Prochlorococcus marinus str. NATL2A: one gene and its partner. The protein of the gene in region 1 interacts with the protein of each later gene in a pairwise test. Links are inferred from orthologs where the notes say so. Each region holds a gene or a part of one and is shown in the gene's direction. Other genes may lie near its edges. The genes, in order: PMN2A_RS02715 and PMN2A_RS08175.

Region 1 (12,300 bases):
ATTCTTTGTTTAACCTCTCTTTGAGATTTTCAGGAACTGGTCTGTTTGCAAAAGTCTTGTAATGACCTGATAAAGCATTTAATGCGGTCTGCATTGTTGTAAAGGTCGTGGAAGTGTTTACTTGAGATCGATTCCTATATCTTGAAATGTAATCACTTATTAGAAAAACAGCTTCTTTTTCTGCCTCAGATAGTCCTTTGTCTTCTTTAGGTAAAGTTATGGTCTCTTTTAAAGTTGATGAGACTGCAATAGTGTCTTTCGCAAAATCTCCAGTCATTAGTGTTTTGGCTGCATTCACTTCTGAAGCGAATTGGAAGAGCATGAGGCAGAAGCCAAGGCATATAGCCAAAGCTGCCCTCACCAACCTGATGGAGAGGCGATGAAAGGCAGAAATCATTTGTTTTTTGCAGTTACGTAAGACTCTAGAGTCCTTTGGGCTCAATTTATAGTTTTTCAGTATTAAATTCTTCAGAAAGTTTTTTAAAAACGGAGTTCAGATCTAACAACTCTGTAATTTTTGTTTTTCTATTATGTAATTCAACCAGTCCCGAACTAGCTTCTCGCCCAGCAACAATTCTCCATGGGATTCCAATAAGGTCTGCATCTTTAAACTTTATCCCAGCCCTCTCATCCCGATCGTCAAGAAGAACATCAACCCGATCTTGTATTAATTTTTGATAGATATCTTCAGCTAAACATTTTTGATCATTATTCTTTATATTGGCAATGATAATTATTACTGTAAAAGGTGCAATTGATGTCGGCCAGATAATACCTAGATCATCATGATTTTGTTCTACTGCTGCTTGAGCTAATCTGGAAATACCAATTCCATAGCAACCCATCCAGAAGTGGTCTTCAACACCTTTTTCATTAGTAAAAGTAGCATTTAATGATTTAGAATACTTAGTCCCTAATTGAAATATATGCCCTATTTCTATCCCTCTACATTCTTGAAGCTTTTGTGTTTTATCATGAATACACCTGTCTCCTGGTTTGGCTTTTCTAATATCACATATCATTTGCACAGTATTAATTAGATTCCAATTATAAAATATTTTATGCTCATCCTTAATATTGTTTCCACATATAAAACTTTTAAGATCTTTTGCAGAATTGTCAGCGATTCTTATGAATTTTTTTTCCCATGCTTTTGATTGTGCAAGTAAATTATCGCTAAGATCAGGACCTATAAAACCAAATGGAATATTAGAAATGCCTTGCTTTTGCATATCTTCATTAGAAATAATTCTAATATCAAGTACATTTTGCTTTAATTCTTGAGATATTTTATTTGAAAGTTTAATATCATTTATTTCTTGATCCCCCCGAATACTTACTAGAACTGGGTATTTTTTATTATCATCACACGTTGCTAGATAAGCTAATACTTTTACAATTTGACTTGGGTGGAAATCATTGTAATTACATAATTCATCTATGGTTTTTTGATTAGGTGTCTTAATTATCGATGGTTTATTAGGTTCTAATAATTTTCCTTCTTCAATAATGGAAACAGCTTTTTCTTGATTAGCCCCATACTTGCTATCAGAACTTATTAAAATCAAGTCCTCTCCAGACTCAGCTGTTACCATGAATTCTTGAGATGCTGCACCCCCAATAGCTCCACTATCTGCGTCGACACAAACAAAATCTAGCCCACATTTTGTAAATATATTTTCATAGGCATTTCTCATGTCTGAATAAGTTGATTGAAGATCATTCTCATTTGCATGAAAGGAATAAGCATCCTTCATGATGAATTCTCTACTTCTCATTAACCCAAATCTTGGCCTTATTTCATCTCTAAATTTTGTTTGAATTTGGAATATATTTATGGGTAATTGTTTGTAGGAGTGAATAGTTTGAGAAATTATTTGCGTAATTACTTCTTCATGAGTTGGTCCCAGTCCTAGTTCTTTACCTTGTCTATCTTTAAGACTAAACATAATACCTTCTCCCTTTGTATATGATTTCCACCTCCCACTTCTTTCCCATATTTCTGAAGGCTGAAGTTGAGGGAGAAGAGTTTGCAGGCAACCTTTTGTTGATAACTCTTCTTCAACTATTGAGGTTATTTTTTTTAGAACCTTCCAAAGTAATGGCATATATGCATAAATGCCTCCGGTTAGGCGCTTAACATAACCACCTCTTACCAGTAACTGATGTGAAATTATATCGGCTTCTGCAGGGACGTCTCTAAGAGTGTTCAGCATTAGGCGGGAGACGCGCATAAGCCTAAAATTTAAATCTTTATGAGATTAGTCCTTTGAGTGTTGGCCATAAGAATATCTATATTGTTTGTGCGGGAATCATGTTGTTTTTTTAAAGTGTCCAATTGTACATGGTCTAAATTAGATTATTCTGCTAACTTCTTCCACATGTTTTCCTAGAAGCTTTCTTTAGCAATGTTTAACGGGCCAGTGAATTCAGTAACAAATGGAAGATCAGAGGAGTTTTTAGATAAAGGGTTGAATACAGCTTCTAACTCAAGTGATTCATTATTGACTATTGACGAAGTTCAGAAAACATTGAATAGATCTAGAGCTTCCGTATACAGGTATACAAATACTGACACAAGAAATCTTAATCCCCCTTTCAATCCTAGAAAACTAAACACTGAATTTAGAAGCGATCAAAAAGATCAATTGCTTTTTCATCCCAATGAAGTCGCAAGATTTGCAAAAGATATACTCAGAATTAAGGAAGTAACTGTAGAAATATTAAATTCTCCATCATCTGAAACACAAAATATTCTAAATGCAATACTTGATGAGTTGAGAATTATAAGGAATAAACTTGATGGACAATCTGATAAGAATCACTCTATTCCTAATCATTTACAAGATCCTGATAAAAAGGCTGCTTAGTTATTCTTAAATGTGGGATAGTATCTATATACATTCTCATTAATTAAGAATTTTAATTGATTTCCACGCATTTGACTAACGGTTTATTTATTCCAAACATTACATGGATTTAGAACCACATTTAATTAATACGCAATCACCCGAGATTGACCCTCTTTTGCTTAATAAAGAAAAAGACCAACTATCTGCAGATGATGAAGATCCTTATAGTTTTAATAGTACCTCAACTTCTTTAATTGGTTTAGCAATAGTATTTGTAATGCTAGGAATACCATTATTAGCTGTCATAAGTGAAAGGCCAGAGACAACAAAAAGCTTACCGACTTCAATAAATCAAAATGGACCTGAGTGATCTTCCTCCTTCACCATCGCCTGGATTAGTAAATCTAGTTGTAGAGATTCCTGCTGGCAGTAGAAATAAATACGAATATTTTAGCTCTGCAGGAATTATGGCTCTGGATAGAGTTTTGCATTCTTCAGTGAAATACCCATTTGATTATGGATTTGTTCCAAATACTCTTGCTGAGGATGGAGCGCCGCTTGATGCAATGGTCGTGATGGAAGAACCTACTTTTGCAGGTTGCTTGATTCAGGCAAGACCTATAGGAGTTCTTGATATGCATGATTCTGGGGCCTACGATGGCAAACTTTTATGTGTACCTACTGCAGATCCAAGACAAAGAGAAATTAATACTATTAAGCAAATAGCTCAGGACCAATTGGAGGATGTGGCTGAGTTTTTTAGAACCTATAAAAGCTTGGAAGGGAGGGTGATCGAAATAGATGGATGGAGAGACTACGATGCTGTTGATGAATTATTAAAAAGTTGCATAGAAGCACATCATTTGGAGATAACCCAAAAATAACTATTTTAATTTTCTTTTTTGGGTAAACTTATCTTTTTTATGCTTTGAAAACTTGAAATTATTTAGTTATTCCTCATGCTCAACTTGTCGCAGAGCGATTAAGTGGCTTAAATACAATGATATTCCCTTTGAATTAATTGATCTTTTAAAATCCCCCCCGTCCAAGGAAATGCTTATCTCAGCTAGTGAGCTATATGGGGATAGAAAATATCTTTTAAATACTAGTGGGGTTGTATATCGTTCTATGGGTTCGGATGCTGTAAAAAAAATGAGTGATAATGATTTGTTTGAGCAACTTATATTGGAACCCAGATTAATAAAGAGACCTTTTTTATACAAATCTAGTAAATGTTTTTTAGTTGGATTTAAAGAAGAAAAGTGGGCTGAGAAATTACTTTGAAATTCACATGATCACTATCATTGACTGAATATAAGTAGTCTTTACAAATAAAGTAAACTATACATTTATTATTGATAAACAATTGAAGCACAACCATTCAGACTCGAGTAAAGAAAGTAAAAATTGTTGGTGGTATTCTTTCTTTGATACGTGGGGACCTATTTCTCTAACTATTCTCCTTTATATAGGTATTCGTCATTTTATAGCAGAAGCTAGATATATACCCTCGGGTTCAATGCTGCCAGGATTGAAAGTTAATGATCGACTAATTGTTGAAAAACTTTCTTTGCGCCAAAGGTCACCTTTGCGTGGGGAAATTGTAGTTTTCAACTCACCATATTCCTTTGATAAGAAATTGATAGCTGATAGGACTAAACAACTTCCGTCTAAATTTCAATGTTCATTAATAACTTTTCCATTAATTTCTTGGATACCTACTCTATCTGATCGTGCTTGTGATGCTTATATCAAACGAATAGTAGCGGTGGGAGGAGATCGTCTTTTGATTAATGGTAAGGGAGAGATTGTTTTGAACGGTAGATCAATCAATGAACCATATGTTATGAACTTCTGCCCAAGTAAATCTAAATTTAATCTATGTCCTCCGATGACTTCAACTGTTCCAAAAGGGCATGTATTCGTTTTGGGGGATAACCGTGCTAATAGTTGGGATAGTCGCTTTTGGCCAGGAGGGGGGTTCTTACCCCATAATGAAATAATTGGCAAAGCAAGCTGGCGCTTTTGGCCTATTAATCGTTTAGGTAAGCTTAATTACTGAGCCTATAATCAATAACTTTCCCAACTGCCTTTTGTCTTTGTTCACCCCCATTTTGATTAAAACAGCTTCTCTTTTGATATGTGATGCTTCCTTTTCAGGATTTGAATATCATCATAAAATAACTACTAGTCATTAAATTAGAGAGCTCCAGCAGCTGTTGAGTCGATAATTCCTCCTAAATGTGAAGTGATATTTAAACAGGTAATTTGATCTGGTTGCCCTTCGTTGTCTGAGAGATCAATGACTGTAACGCCTCCATTACCTTGTTTTATCATCCAAATATTTGATGGCATTAACCCTAAAAGATGACAAAGAATGGTTTTGTTAACTGCATCATGAGCGACAACCAATGCGGTTTCATCGTTTTTAAGGTCTTTGCAAATCTCATTCCAACCAGTAATGGATCTCGTGGAGACTTCTTTTATATTTTCTCCCTCTGGCATTTGAACTTTTTCAGGTGAAATCTTCCATGTTTGTAGAAGATCTGGCCAGTCGGTCTTTATCTCAGACTCCAACTTCCCTTCCCATTTTCCGTGACCAATTTCTATTAGGTTGTCTTTGAGAGAAATTTCGATCCCTGGATGTTCGTTTAGAATTATCTGAGCTGTTTCTTTTGGTCTTGATAGAGAGCTACTGAAAGCTTTTTGTAAAATATTGGTTTTTAAAAATTCACTTGCGGCCTTTGCTTGGGATTTACCATTTTTATTTAAGGGAATATCAATTTGTCCTTGGAACCTTCCTTGTTTATTCCAGTCTGTTTCACCATGCCTAACTAAAATAATTCTTTTTTTACTCTTTTTTTTTGGAATTGTAGGATTTAAATGAGCAACATTATTGAGACATTGGATTTGAACTTGTCTATCTTTCCAATCATTAAAATTAATATTACAAATTGAGATTGAGGTGTTATCTAACTTCAATCTTCTAAACCCTTTTGATGGCTCATTAATTAATTTCAGTATCAAGCATCTAAGAATTGCATTATGGGCAACTATCAAAATTGTTTTATTTGACCCTGAATGAGCATCAAATAGTGATTTTAAGAAATTTTCAGCTTGAGATAAGAGTTCTTTAATTGGTTGAAATTTTGAACCGTCGTCTCTATTAATAGTCAGTTCCTTTGGCTCTTTTTGCCAAATAGACAGCTCTTCTGGGAACTGATTTTTTATTTCATTTTTTGTTAAACCACTCCAAGGCCCAAGGTCAACCTCTAGGAGTTCGTCTGTATAAGTTGCTTGAAGCTCACTTTGATGTTGTTTAATAATGATTCTTGTGGTTTCTGATGCTCTTTGTAAAGGAGAGCTATAAATTGCATCTATTGGAATAGAAGAAATTGTTTTTCCGGCCGCTTCAGCTTGCAATTGCCCTTCTCTAGTTAATGTTGAAAGGTCGTTTCTTCCTTGAATACGACCTTCCTTGTTAAAACTGCTCAATCCATGACGGACAAAAATTAGACGCAATGTCATTAAATAAAGTGTCTTCTAGATATTTATGGTATTCGCCATGAGGGCAATCTAAGGTTCTTTTAGTAAAGATAGAAGTCTTTCTCCATGTCAGTCTTAACAAGTTGATTTTATGAGACAAGCCAAAACTGGTTGGAAATGGGCGATCGCTCTATTTTCATTACTTTTAACTGTTCTGATATGGCAACAAGGTTTGCAAGAAAGCTTTGAACGACCCTCAGTAGCTCCAAAGATTTCTTTGATGCAAACTGAGATGGCAGTGTCAGCTTCTTCATCTTTACCTGAAACAATACAAGAAGTATTTTTAGGTTCAGAACCTCAAAAAAAACTTTATCAAGCCCTCAGTGACATTCCTTTGGAACAAATAGAGGATAGAGAAAGATTGTTACTAGCAATTCTGGAAGAGTCTGAGAGTGAGCAAAAATTTATGTTGATGAAAGATTTTAATGATAAAAAGTTTGAAACAATTAAAGGCTATATATTGGATAGACAACAAGGTAAAGAACTATATAAATTTCCTGATTTTGATGAGATTAAATTAGACCCTTTACTTTATCAAATTTCATGTTCCAACTTGGGATTTACTGATGAAAAATGTATTAATCAAAAATATAATTCCCTAACAGCTATAAGGCTTTTAACTTCACAATTATTTCCATTTTTTGCTTCTGTTATAGGGAGTATATTCTTGATTAGGTATGCTTTCGTTTTCTTAAGAAAGAAAAATACTCCATGGCCAGAAATGATATCCCCCCCCCTATCATTAATAGATATGGTTCTTCTAATCTCTGGTGGTTTCGTTGTTATTGGTGAAGTCGTTTTCCCCGCACTAATTATACCAATAACAGATTTATTGTTTAATAATTTATCCTCTCCATTAAACCAATCTCTAAGAGTATTTATTGGTTACTGTTCAATGACTATAGCTCCTTTATTTATAATTAGATATCAATTAATGGGTTTAGTTCCTTCGGGGATTGATGGAGGTTGGCTTCAATGGAAAATCAGACCAATCAAAGAAGGACTTTTTAAATCAATAAGTGGATGGTTAATGATTATGCCTTTAGTGCTGCTTATTGGATGGCTAATGAATGAGATTATTGGTGACCAAGGAGGAAGTAATCCTCTATTGGAATTGGTTTTAGGTAGTGATGAATTCTTTCCATTATTTTTGCTTTTGATTACAACTGTTGTTTTGGCTCCAGTTTTTGAGGAGTTAGTTTTTAGGGGTATTCTTTTGCCTGTATTGGTATCCAAAGTTGGCAAAGCTAGCGGAGTTTTATTAAGTGCCTTGATCTTTGCTTTAGCTCATTTAAGTGTAGGGGAATTACCTCCTCTATTTGTATTAGGAATTGGTCTTGGTTTGATGAGATTGAGCTCAGGAAGGTTATTTCCTTGTGCTCTTATGCATTCCCTCTGGAATGGAGTCACTTTTATTAGTCTACTATTAGTAGCTTGAGATTAAATAAAAAAAATATCAGTATTCCAGCTCTTGCAGTTGCTTGATCAAGGTGTTTGACTTGAATTACTTTCGAATTTTGATTTGATTAGTCGAACTCAATATAAACAGAAAGCAGGCCAATTTCAAAAAAAGAAGTTGTCCAAGGAATTGTTAAACAGTGTTTTCTCCTCAAAACAGGTTCAAAGAAAGTTTCCAATTCAAGCAGCTCTTCATATCGTTTTAGATGGTGCATTGTTAGGCATACTCATAACAGTGGCGATAATGTCATCCGTAGCTCTGCATTCTCAATATTTGTGGACTAAGTCTTTTACTAAACTTGAAACTACTAGAGACTTGAACCGAAGGACATTGGAGTCAACATCAATCCTTGAAAGTTATCTATTGAGAAATCAAAAGTTGTCTAGAAATTTAGTTCCCACTAAAGCGGAAGATCTTATATACGTAGATAGACCAAAACCAGAAGAAACTAAAAAATCATTCGATGTGACATTGAAAAGTAGACTTCTAGAGAAAATATCTTCTTTTCCCGTTAAATCAGGTTACTAATAATTCCCATGAGAAGTTCTGATCATAGAAAGAAAAGAAAGACTTTTAAAGTAAACACTCTTCAGCCCCTATCTCATTCCAGATTTAGAATTATCTTTGTTTTATTATGCCTTGGACTTGGGGGCCTTTTTTTAAGGGTAGGTTGGCTTCAGCTATTTCAGTCTGAACAATTAAGAGCTCTAGCACGCGAAGTTCAAACAGAACAAAAGACCCCTCTGGGGACACGTCGATCTATTTTAGATAGAAATGGAAAGCTTGTCGCAATAGATGAGAGACGTTTTAAAATTTGGGCTCACCCTAGGTATTTTAATTTTCCCGGTGATTCATCTAGGACAGTTCGTAAACCAGTCGAAGTAGCAAAGCTTCTTTCTGCCCCACTATCCATAAGTGTTGATGATATTTTAAAAAAAGTAGGAAATTATTCCTCAGGGGTAAAACTTGCAGAGGGGGTGACGCCCGAGCAAGCTAATGCTATTAAGAAACTTGGAATAAGTGGTATTGATTTGGAGGTGTATCCTCAAAGGCTTTATCCTCACGGGTCTCTTTTTGCAAATGTAGTTGGTTTTTTGGATTTGGATAGAAGACCTCAGGCTGGATTGGAATTAAGTTTAGATAGTGATCTAAAGCGTCTAGAAAAAGCAAGTTTAATCAGAAGAGGAGCTGATGGAACACCTTTGCCTACAGGTGTTCAACGTGGTGTCTTTGAAGAGGATCAACTAAGTCTCCAATTAACCTTAGATGTAAGGCTTCAAGAAGTAGCCATTAAAGAAATAAGTAAGCAAGTAAAGAAGTGGGATGCAAAAAAAGGTGTGGTCATCGTAATGGATATAGATACAGGAGAACTTCTGGCATTGGCTTCTACGCCAACTTATGATCCTAATAAATATTGGGATTATTCTCCATCTCTTTTTAAAGAGTGGTCAGTGCAAGAATTATTTGAACCTGGTTCTACCTTTAAGCCAATTAACTTGGCATTAGCATTGGAGGAGGGGGTTATAAGCCCTAATGGAGAAGTGAATGATGATGGTCTAGTTACAGTAGGAGGATGGCCTCTCTCTAATTGGGATCGGAGGCCTAACGGGATATTGACTTTCCCTGAAGTGTTACAAGTCTCAAGCAATGTAGGTATGGTTAAAATTATGAATAAATTGAATGCGAGTATTTACTGGCAATGGTTAAGGCGCCTAGGCATTGAAGAAATACCAGAAACTGATCTTCCAGGAGCAGTTTCTGGGCAAATAAAATCAAAGCAGACTTTTGTCAATCAACCGATAGAACCAGCGGTAGCCTCCTTTGGTCAAGGCTTTTCTGTTACTCCGCTTAAACTAGCTCAATTGCACGCTTTAATTGCAAATGGAGGCAGACTTGTGACGCCTCATATCACTAAAGGCCTGAAAGGTGATTATGAGTCGTATTTCAATTCTCCTTCAGAACCAAAGCAGGTGTTATCTCCTGAGGTTACAAAGACTGTTCTTGGATGGATGGAAACAGTTGTGTCATTTTACGATGAAAGTGGTATTGATGTAGATGTTCCTGGCTATCGAATTGGAGGAAAAACAGGGACGGCACAAAAATCGCAGGATGGTTTTAACTATAATTCTAAAATTTGCAGTTTTGTTGCAAGTCTTCCTATCGATGATCCTCGCTATGTCGTTTTAGCAGTTATTGATGAACCCCAAAAGCCAAATGCATATGGATCAACGGTGGCTCTCCCTGTGGCAAAAAAAATTATTGAGACTTTGCTTGTGATAGAAAAAATCCCTCCAAGTATTTCTAAAAAAGAACATTTGGCTAGCAAAAGCTAAGAGATGGCTAAATTTTCCCAAAAGTACTAATTAAAGGGTGAAATCTATAAAAAATATGGCTAGTCTATTACATATGAAAGACGTTTTTTATTATGGAATCCCTTCTTAGTCAGCTATCTTCAATGACTGTGGTGGTGGCTGATACTGGTGATCTTGAAGCGATCAAAAAATATCATCCCAGAGACGCTACAACAAATCCTTCTTTAATTCTTGCGGCTGCACAAATGCCTGCTTATCAAAGTTTGATTGATCAAGCACTTACCACCTCAAGAGAAATGTTAGGGACCAGTGCCGCTAAGGCCGATGTGGTTAAGGAAGCTTTGGATGAACTGTGTGTTGTCTTTGGTAAAGAGATTTTGAAATTAATTCCTGGCCGTGTTTCAACAGAGGTTGATGCAAGACTAAGCTTTGATACTGATGCGACCATTGAAAAAGCAAGAAAAATAATTGCTAAATATAATGCAGATGGTATTTCTAATGATCGTGTTTTAATCAAAATTGCCTCTACGTGGGAGGGAATAAAAGCTGCTGAAGTATTAGAAAAAGAGAATATTCATTGCAACTTAACTTTGTTGTTTAATTTTTATCAAGCAGTTGCTTGTGCTGAGGCAGGTGTAACGCTTATTTCACCCTTTGTTGGAAGAATTTTAGATTGGTATAAATCTGCTACAGGAAGGGATTCTTATCCAGCGACTGAGGACCCAGGGGTAGTTTCGGTTACTAAAATATTTAATTTTTTCAAGTCAAATGGTTATAAGACAGAGGTCATGGGAGCAAGTTTCAGAAATATAGAGGAAATAACCGAGCTTGCAGGATGTGATCTCTTAACGATTTCTCCCAAATTACTTCAGCAACTTAATGAAACTCATATGGACTTGCCCATTAAGTTGAATGCACAAAAACCTTTAGTCATTGAAGAGAAAATACATCTAGACCAGACTTCTTTTGAACTAATGATGGCTGGAGATAAAATGGCTACGGAAAAACTTGACGATGGAATTAGCGGTTTTAGTAAAGCAATTGATAAATTAGAAAATCAATTGAACGAAAGACTTGAGTTGATTGAAGGAGAAGTTGCCCTAACTCACTGAGCTTTAATTTTGAAAGAGTAATCGCTTGATTACTCTTTTTGCAATGTCTTCATAACTCATCTCACCTGAAAGAATTTGTGCAATTCTTTTTGGAGCAGTAGGCCTTTTTACACCTAATTGGTATCCGACTTTGGGAAAACGATAAAAAACTTGAGAAATTCTTTTACCCCAAGCCATCGAATTCCCCCAGTTTATTTGCATCGTATTTGTATATGCGTCTAAACAATTCACTTCTCCATCTAGCCAATAAATAAGGCTTTTTGCAGCTTCAAATCCACTCATCAAAGCGGGCCTTAATCCTTCCGCTAAAAAGGGATCACATAATGAGGCGGCATCGCCAACCAAGAGAATTCCTTCTCCGTTTAATTTACAGTGGCCATTCCATATCCTTAATTTTTTTTCATGACCAATTACTTCAGAAGGATCAAAACATAAATCAGGAAGAAATGATTTAAGTATTTCATTAACTGGAAGTGAATTCTTATTATCTAGGAAAGTTCCCATCCCAATATTTACTTCATTGTCTAATGGAAAGGCCCATGCAAATCCATTTTTTACTAGACCAAATTCAAATCTAGCAGTTTCATTCCTTAAATTTCCCCTCCTTTTAATTCTCCCTGAGAAAGTGGAGGCAAATTTCTGTTGAGTTGGACCTAAATTAAAAGTTTTAGGCCATGGCGATTGAGAACCATCAGCAATAACAACTGCTCTTGCCTCTATTTGTCTCCCATCAAGAGCGGTAATATGCCAGACATTAGATTTTTTTTTTATATCGACTACCTTAAAAGTAGTCAATAAATTACAACCAGAATTTAGTGCTTGATCTAATAAGAATGAATCAAGTTTTTCACGTTTAACTATCCAAAAGGGAGAAGATCCCGAGAGCTCAGCGACTACCTTGTCGGTATTGCACCAACTAAACTCTACATTTGTTATTACTTCATCAACTATTGGTAAAAGTTTAAAAGGAAACCAGTTTTGCACTGCAGCAGACATTCCACCCCCGCAAATTCTCTCTG
Region 2 (6,482 bases), 970 kb from region 1 along the record:
TGCCCCAAGCTCACCACTTGGGAGTTTGATCAGCTTCCATGGAACTAATGCACCGCCCCAATTGCTCACAAAAATGAACAGAAAGAGGGTTCCGATGAAAGGCATCCAATCTCTATAAACCTTTTCACCAATTTGTGTTCTTGCAAGATCACGTATGTAATCCCAAAGAAATTCCAAAAGGTTCTGGACACCCCTTGGATCACGTTCCATTTTTTTAGTCCCAATGACTACTAAGGCAAGCAAAGCGCCTATAAGAAGCCATGAAGTCATAAAGACTTGGCCGTGAATTCTAAAATTTCCAATTTGCCAATAAAGTTGTTGACCAACTTCTAATTCAGCGAAAGGAAAAACAAATGGCAAAAAACCCATTATCTGGAAGTTTAGGTTGCGTAGAAAATAAAAGCCAAACAAACAAAACTTAAAAATTTGATTTCTAAATAAGCCCTATGGCATAGATAGAAACTGAATAATTAACGCTGGTTTATAAAGCAAAAATCCTAATAGAGCCGGAATCAAATCAAGCTGAGGAAATCTAGAAGACACCAAAACCAAAAGGACCGGAACTAACAACTGGACTTTACCGACGATTTTTGATGAAGTACCCAACCTTCCAATTCCGCGAGCAAGCAAGCGAAAATAAAAAATTCCTGATAAAGCACCAATAAATAGGCTTGCGCCAGCTTGGATTCCCCAAAAGAACCCTGCTATGCCAACAGAAAAAATAGTCAATAAAAATGCCAGACGGAACACTCGAAATTGAAGTTCAAGATATTCGTCTGATTTGACTCCGGACGATGAGTCCGATGAATCAATGTCCAGAAGAGGATCATGACTTGAGCAATTTTCAACAATCTCAGATGCCACAAAAATTCCTCTTATATGAGTTCATCAGTGATAGTGAGAAGTTGATTGCAATCAAGACACCTATGCTCTCTGCAAAGGCCCGCGAAATCTATCACGAGACTTGCATCTAAACAAAAAAAATTTATCAATAAATTGAAAAGTTGGTTAATTTTATGACTTGAGCAAGAATTTGAAGCACAATTTTAGTTTTTCAATCTAAATCAATAAATAATCTGTTTACATTTCTAATCCTGATGATATGTAATTTAATAATTAAAAATTCATCTATTATTTTATTTTGTCTCTAAAAACTAACAATTAAATTTGAAATAATAAAAATCTTCTTGAATTTTCTGAAATTCGATAAAAAATTACACCAACTACATTTAAAGACTTGGCAAGATGGCAATTAAGCGGCTCAATGGTTTATAAGCAAAAGATCCTTTGAGTAATATTTCTAATAAGAAAATTCATTCAAAAACCAGAAGGAAAAATACTTTTGAATCAAAAGATTATCTGGATAATTTATTAAGCAACAAAATACTTCCATTGCCCTGGTCTTTTTGGCCAAAGGAGGGGCGCTTGATCATGGGATTAATCGCCTTTTGGAGCATATCAGGAATCTTTATCCTCGGATCAGCTAGTTGGTGGGTAGCAACTAGAGAAATGGGTGAAGGTGCTTATTACATAAAAAGACAACTAATTTGGCTGGTCGCAAGTTGGAGCATTTTCTACCTAGCTATAAATATCAATCTAAAAAATTGGCTTAAACTATCAGGACCGTGCCTTTTTATAGGTATGGTTCTAATTGCATCAACAAGCTTTTTCGGTAGCACCGTTAATGGTTCTACTCGATGGTTGATTATCGGCCCAGTCCAAATTCAACCATCTGAGTTAATAAAACCTTTCATCATTCTCCAAAGTGCAAAGCTTTTTGGTCAATGGGAAAGAATAAATTCAGAAAAAAAAATTTTTTGGTTAACTATCTTTGCCTCTATTCTTGTATTAATCATAAAGCAGCCAAATTTAAGCACAGCTGCATTAATAGGGATATTACTTTGGATGATTGCATTAGCATCCGGTATTAAATTCCGAAATCTTTTTAACACCGCTATATCTGGTTTTTTTATTGGTGCAACAAGCATTTTTTTTAATACCTATCAACAAAACCGCGTCATGTCATTTATCGACCCTTGGAAAGATCCACAAGGAAGTGGATATCAATTAATTCAGAGTCTTTATGCTATTGGTTCAGGTGGTCTATTAGGAGAAGGTTATGGTCTTTCTATGCAAAAATTACAATACTTACCCTACAGGAGTACTGATTTTATTTTTGCTGTTTTTGCTGAAGAATTTGGATTCTTTGGATCAGTTTTACTTTTATCATTTCTGCTTGTAGTTGCATACTTAACCCTGAAAATATCTCTTAATTGTAGAAACAATTATTCTAAACTAATCTCTATTGGTTCAGGTACTATTCTTGTTGGCCAATCAATTATGCATATAGCAGTTTCATCAGGAGCAATGCCTACCACGGGCCTTCCATTCCCTATGGTTAGCTATGGGGGAAACTCATTAATTTCAAGCTTACTAATAGCTGCCCTATTGGTCAGATCCTCTATTGAATCTTCAGAATTATTAATTAAAAATCCCTCAAATAGACTTTTAGCTAGATAATCTGGAAAAAGAATTTAGAGTGGAAAGTCTCTTTTTGAACATTTCTCATATAAATTTAATTTTCTCTGATTTGACTCGTCATGGCGAGCAGTTAATTAATAATGGGCTCAATAATCCAACTCCCCTAACAATTCTGATAGTTTTCACTGGAGGACTCTTGACTAGCTTGGGGCCCTGTTCATTATCACTTTTACCAATCACAGTTGCTTATTTAGCTGGATTTAAAAATAACCAAAACCCTTTACAAAAAACGATTAGTTTCTGCAGCGGTATAGTTTTTTCACTAGTTGTATTAGGAAGTCTAAGCGGGTTCTTAGGAAAAATTTATGGTCAATTACCAGGTTTCTTTTCAATATTCATTAGTTTTTTAGCAATAATTATGGGTCTTAATCTGCTTGGGATTTTGAAATTCTCACTTCCATCTGGTCCTGACCCTGAAATTTGGAAAAATAAAGTTCCTTCTGCATTCGCTCCAGTTTCAGCAGGTTTTGCTTTTGGATTAGCATCATCGCCCTGCACTACTCCTGTTCTTGCAGTTCTTCTCGCTTGGGTTGCCAAACAAGGAAATCCTCTAAGCGGCACGATTTTTCTTGGAAGTTTTGCGATTGGACAAATTGTTCCTTTATTTGTAGCAGGTACATTTGCAGCAAGTATTCCAAAATTATTATCGTTGCGACCTATTGGGAAATGGGTTCCACCAATTAGCGGAGTCATTTTGTTAACCATTGGTCTAATAAGCCTACTTTCTATTTGGATATAAAATAGATGAAAAAAATCAGCCAAGTTTTAAACTGGCTTTCTAGCTTAAAAATTGCAATATTACTTTTATTAGTAATAGCTGTTTCATGCGCAGCCGGGACTTTAATACCACAACAAGAATCAAATCAATTCTATTACGATAATTTCAATAAGAATCCTTTTCTTGGAATAATTAATGCAAAAATATTACTACTTTTTGAATTCGATCATGTTTATACAAGTTTTTGGTTTTTATTCTTACTTATATGGCTAGGTTTAGCTCTTTCAGTTTGTAGCTTCAGGAGACAATTACCGATACTTAAATCAGCATTAAACTGGATAGATTACAAATCACCTAGTCAAATAGCAAAGCTTTCTGTTGCTCAAACAATAGTGACTAATAATTGCGCAAAGAGCTTAGAGAAAATTAAACTTAATTTAAAAAAACAAGGTTGGAATGTAAAAGAAACAGATGGAAGAATAGCTGCTCGCCAAGGAGTAATAGGTAGATTAGGACCTATATTAATTCATCTAGGCATGATCCTATTAATGATAGGGGCAACATACGGATCATTAAATGGAAAAACCATAGAAAAATTTTTAGCTCCTGGTAGATCAATAGATTTATTGAACAATAATGAAGAGAAAGGGTTAACCATTGAATTGCAAAAGTTTCAAATCGAAAGAGACCCTCAAGGAAGAGCTGAGCAATATAAATCTATAGTCAATGTTATTGAGCCAAATGGTAATAATCAATCAAAAGAAATTAGTGTTAATTATCCACTAAGGTACAAAGGTCTAACATTATATCAAGCTGACTGGTCTTTAGCAGCAATAACTATTAAAATTGATAATAGTCCGAAATTACAAATTCCAATAAAACCCATTTCTGAGCTGGGTGAACAAGTTTGGGGGACAATTATACCGACTAATAAAGATGGTAAAAACCAGATTTTATTAACCGTAGATAGTGAATTAGGACCAGTAAATATTTATGATAATGATGGAACACTACTGACAAAGTTAATTATAAATAAGGAAGAAAAAGTCAAAGGAGCTTTAATAAAGATAATAAATATAATCCCAAGTAGTGGATTACTTTTAAAGCACGACCCTGGAGTACCTTTTGTATATTTAAGTTTTGCGATAATACTTATTGGTGGTTCACTTAGTATTATTTCAACTAAAAAAATCTGGGTCTTACATGAAAATGAAAAATCTATGATTTATATAGGTGGATTAAGTAATAGAAATCTCTCTGGTCTTTCAAAAGAATTGCCGAATCTTATTAGTTTTTTAGAGACTTAGCTCTAAATTATTTCTTTTCCCATGACAGACTCTAATGATTGTATGAACATTACCTCTAGGATTGAAATCAGCTTCTAATTGCATCCACTTAGGATCAGAAACTTCAACAAAGTCATCGATAATTTTATTCGTAACTTCTTCATGAGATATCTTCTTTTCTCGAAAGCTATTTAAGTAAAGTTTAATTGCCTTTAATTCTATGACCTTAGTATTTGGTTGATATTTAATTTTCAAAGTTGCAAAATCAGGATATCCCGAAAAAGGACACTTACAGGTAAATTCAGGGAAATCTATTGAAATCTCATAATCTCTATTAATATTTGGATTTGGGAAACAAATTAAACTCCCAGCCTCTATTTCCCTCTCCCCATACATAATTTCATCTTTGATGTCTTTTTCTTGTCTAATCACATTTTAACTGCATTTAAAACTCACACTACATAAAAGCTTGATTAAAAATTCAAACTTTAAATAAATTCTTTTAATCTAAAAATAGCGAAATGATTCCAAAAAGCTGATTTGTATCATTGGGTACAAAACTTATCTTCGCTATCCCCCCTAATGGATATAACTAAAGGTTTTACATGGACATAAGTCTTTCTAATAAACGAAATGGAACTCAAATAAAACCAACTAGTATTCATGGAATCCTTTGGCTACAAACTCATTTTGAATCTGAACACTGGGAATCAATCAGTAATGGGCAAGTAATACTTCCTAGACAAGATGCAGAAATGCTTGGTGGAGATGCCCAAAATGCTGGTCTAAATGTAAATTTCATCAATTCTCTAATTCAAATAGACAAAATCTGATAAAAACTATCTAAGATTCTTGAAGCTACTTACATCGACATGAAAAAGATAGAGGCAATAATCCGACCTTTTAAGCTGGAGGATGTAAAGATTGCATTAGTAAATGCAGGTATAGTTGGCATGACTGTAAGCGAGGTAAGAGGGTTTGGCAGACAAAAAGGACAAGTTGAGAGATATAGAGGATCAGAATTCACCGTTGAGTTTCTTCAAAAGCTCAAAGTTGAGGTAGTAGTTCCTGATGAAAAATCTGAAATTGTTTTAAAAGCTATTGCTGATGCAGCCAAGACAGGAGAGATCGGAGATGGCAAAATTTTTGTTAGCCCAATTGATTCCGTTGTTCGAATAAGAACGGGCGACAGGAACGAAATAGCTCTTTAATCTCAAAAAACATTAAATAATTTTTCGAGTTCAATATTGCCTTTTACCTCATCACCCATCCAAAGAAGATATTCTTGATTACCAGCAGGACCTTTTAAAGGCGATGCAATTAACCCTTTCGGATTCCATCCATATTTTTTAGATTCGTTAACCACACCCTCTACAGCCTCAGCATGTAGCGAATGATCACGAACCACTCCACCTTTGCCAACTTTATCTTTGCCAACCTCAAATTGAGGTTTCACTAATACCAACAACTCAGACCGGTCAGATTGAAGAAGAGATTTGATACTCGGTAAAACAATTTTAAGAGAGATAAAAGATAAATCAGCTACTGCGAAATCTGGTATTGGGTCTCCATCATTGAATAATTTTTCAGGAGTTAAATGCCTAATATTGGTTCGTTCCAAAAGAACCACTCTTGGATCATTTCTAATACTCCATGCAGTCTGACCATAGCCAACATCAACTCCATAAACCTTTGCCGCTCCTTGCTGTAAAAGACAATCTGTAAAACCACCAGTTGAAATCCCAGCATCTAAACAAATCCTATTCTTAATATCTAGAGGAAATTGATTAAACGCTTCAGCCAACTTTTCACCCCCTCTAGATACATATCTCAAGGGCTGCGTAACTTCTATCTCAAGATCTCTTAAAACTTCTTGGCCTGGCTTATCAAGAATTTGACCGTTAATTGTTTTAACTTTGCCAGCTCTGATAAGGTTC

The links.
Region 2: the proteins of PMN2A_RS02715 (region 1) and PMN2A_RS08175 interact in binary tests that used the Escherichia coli proteins (3 or more experiments, as listed by UniProt). The link is inferred for Prochlorococcus marinus str. NATL2A from one-to-one orthologs.

The regions. Positions count from the first base shown.
Region 1 is NC_007335.2:499,451-511,750, forward strand. What follows is about bases 7,878-10,791. They hold PMN2A_RS02715 (peptidoglycan D,D-transpeptidase FtsI family protein), read left to right. Parts: upstream 7,878-8,393; coding sequence 8,394-10,190; downstream 10,191-10,791. Other genes in these bases: PMN2A_RS02710 (hypothetical protein), read left to right, coding at 7,921-8,385; PMN2A_RS02720 (transaldolase), read left to right, coding at 10,283-10,791. Also shown: photosystem II protein Psb27, read right to left, coding at 1-397; PMN2A_RS02670 (proline--tRNA ligase), read right to left, coding at 444-2,234; PMN2A_RS02675 (hypothetical protein), read left to right, coding at 2,409-2,870; PMN2A_RS02680 (hypothetical protein), read left to right, coding at 2,974-3,222; PMN2A_RS02685 (inorganic diphosphatase), read left to right, coding at 3,209-3,736; PMN2A_RS02690 (Spx/MgsR family RNA polymerase-binding regulatory protein), read left to right, coding at 3,789-4,136; lepB (signal peptidase I), read left to right, coding at 4,219-4,914; PMN2A_RS02700 (histidine phosphatase family protein), read right to left, coding at 5,052-6,380; PMN2A_RS02705 (CPBP family intramembrane glutamic endopeptidase), read left to right, coding at 6,490-7,836; more of PMN2A_RS02720, read left to right, coding at 10,792-11,281; PMN2A_RS02725 (NAD(P)/FAD-dependent oxidoreductase), read right to left, coding at 11,285-12,300. UniProt on the Escherichia coli protein: Essential cell division protein that catalyzes cross-linking of the peptidoglycan cell wall at the division septum. Required for localization of FtsN.
Region 2 is NC_007335.2:1,478,577-1,485,058, forward strand. Bases 506-3,403 are described here. They hold PMN2A_RS08175 (FtsW/RodA/SpoVE family cell cycle protein), read left to right. Parts: upstream 506-1,287; coding sequence 1,288-2,520; downstream 2,521-3,403. Other genes in these bases: PMN2A_RS08170 (membrane protein), read right to left, coding at 506-864; PMN2A_RS08180 (cytochrome c biogenesis CcdA family protein), read left to right, coding at 2,540-3,280; PMN2A_RS08185 (cytochrome c biogenesis protein ResB), read left to right, coding at 3,286-3,403. In the rest of the region: atpB (F0F1 ATP synthase subunit A), read right to left, coding at 1-369; more of PMN2A_RS08170, read right to left, coding at 445-505; more of PMN2A_RS08185, read left to right, coding at 3,404-4,566; queF (preQ(1) synthase), read right to left, coding at 4,555-4,941; PMN2A_RS08195 (hypothetical protein), read left to right, coding at 5,151-5,378; PMN2A_RS08200 (P-II family nitrogen regulator), read left to right, coding at 5,418-5,756; PMN2A_RS08205 (TlyA family RNA methyltransferase), read right to left, coding at 5,759-6,482.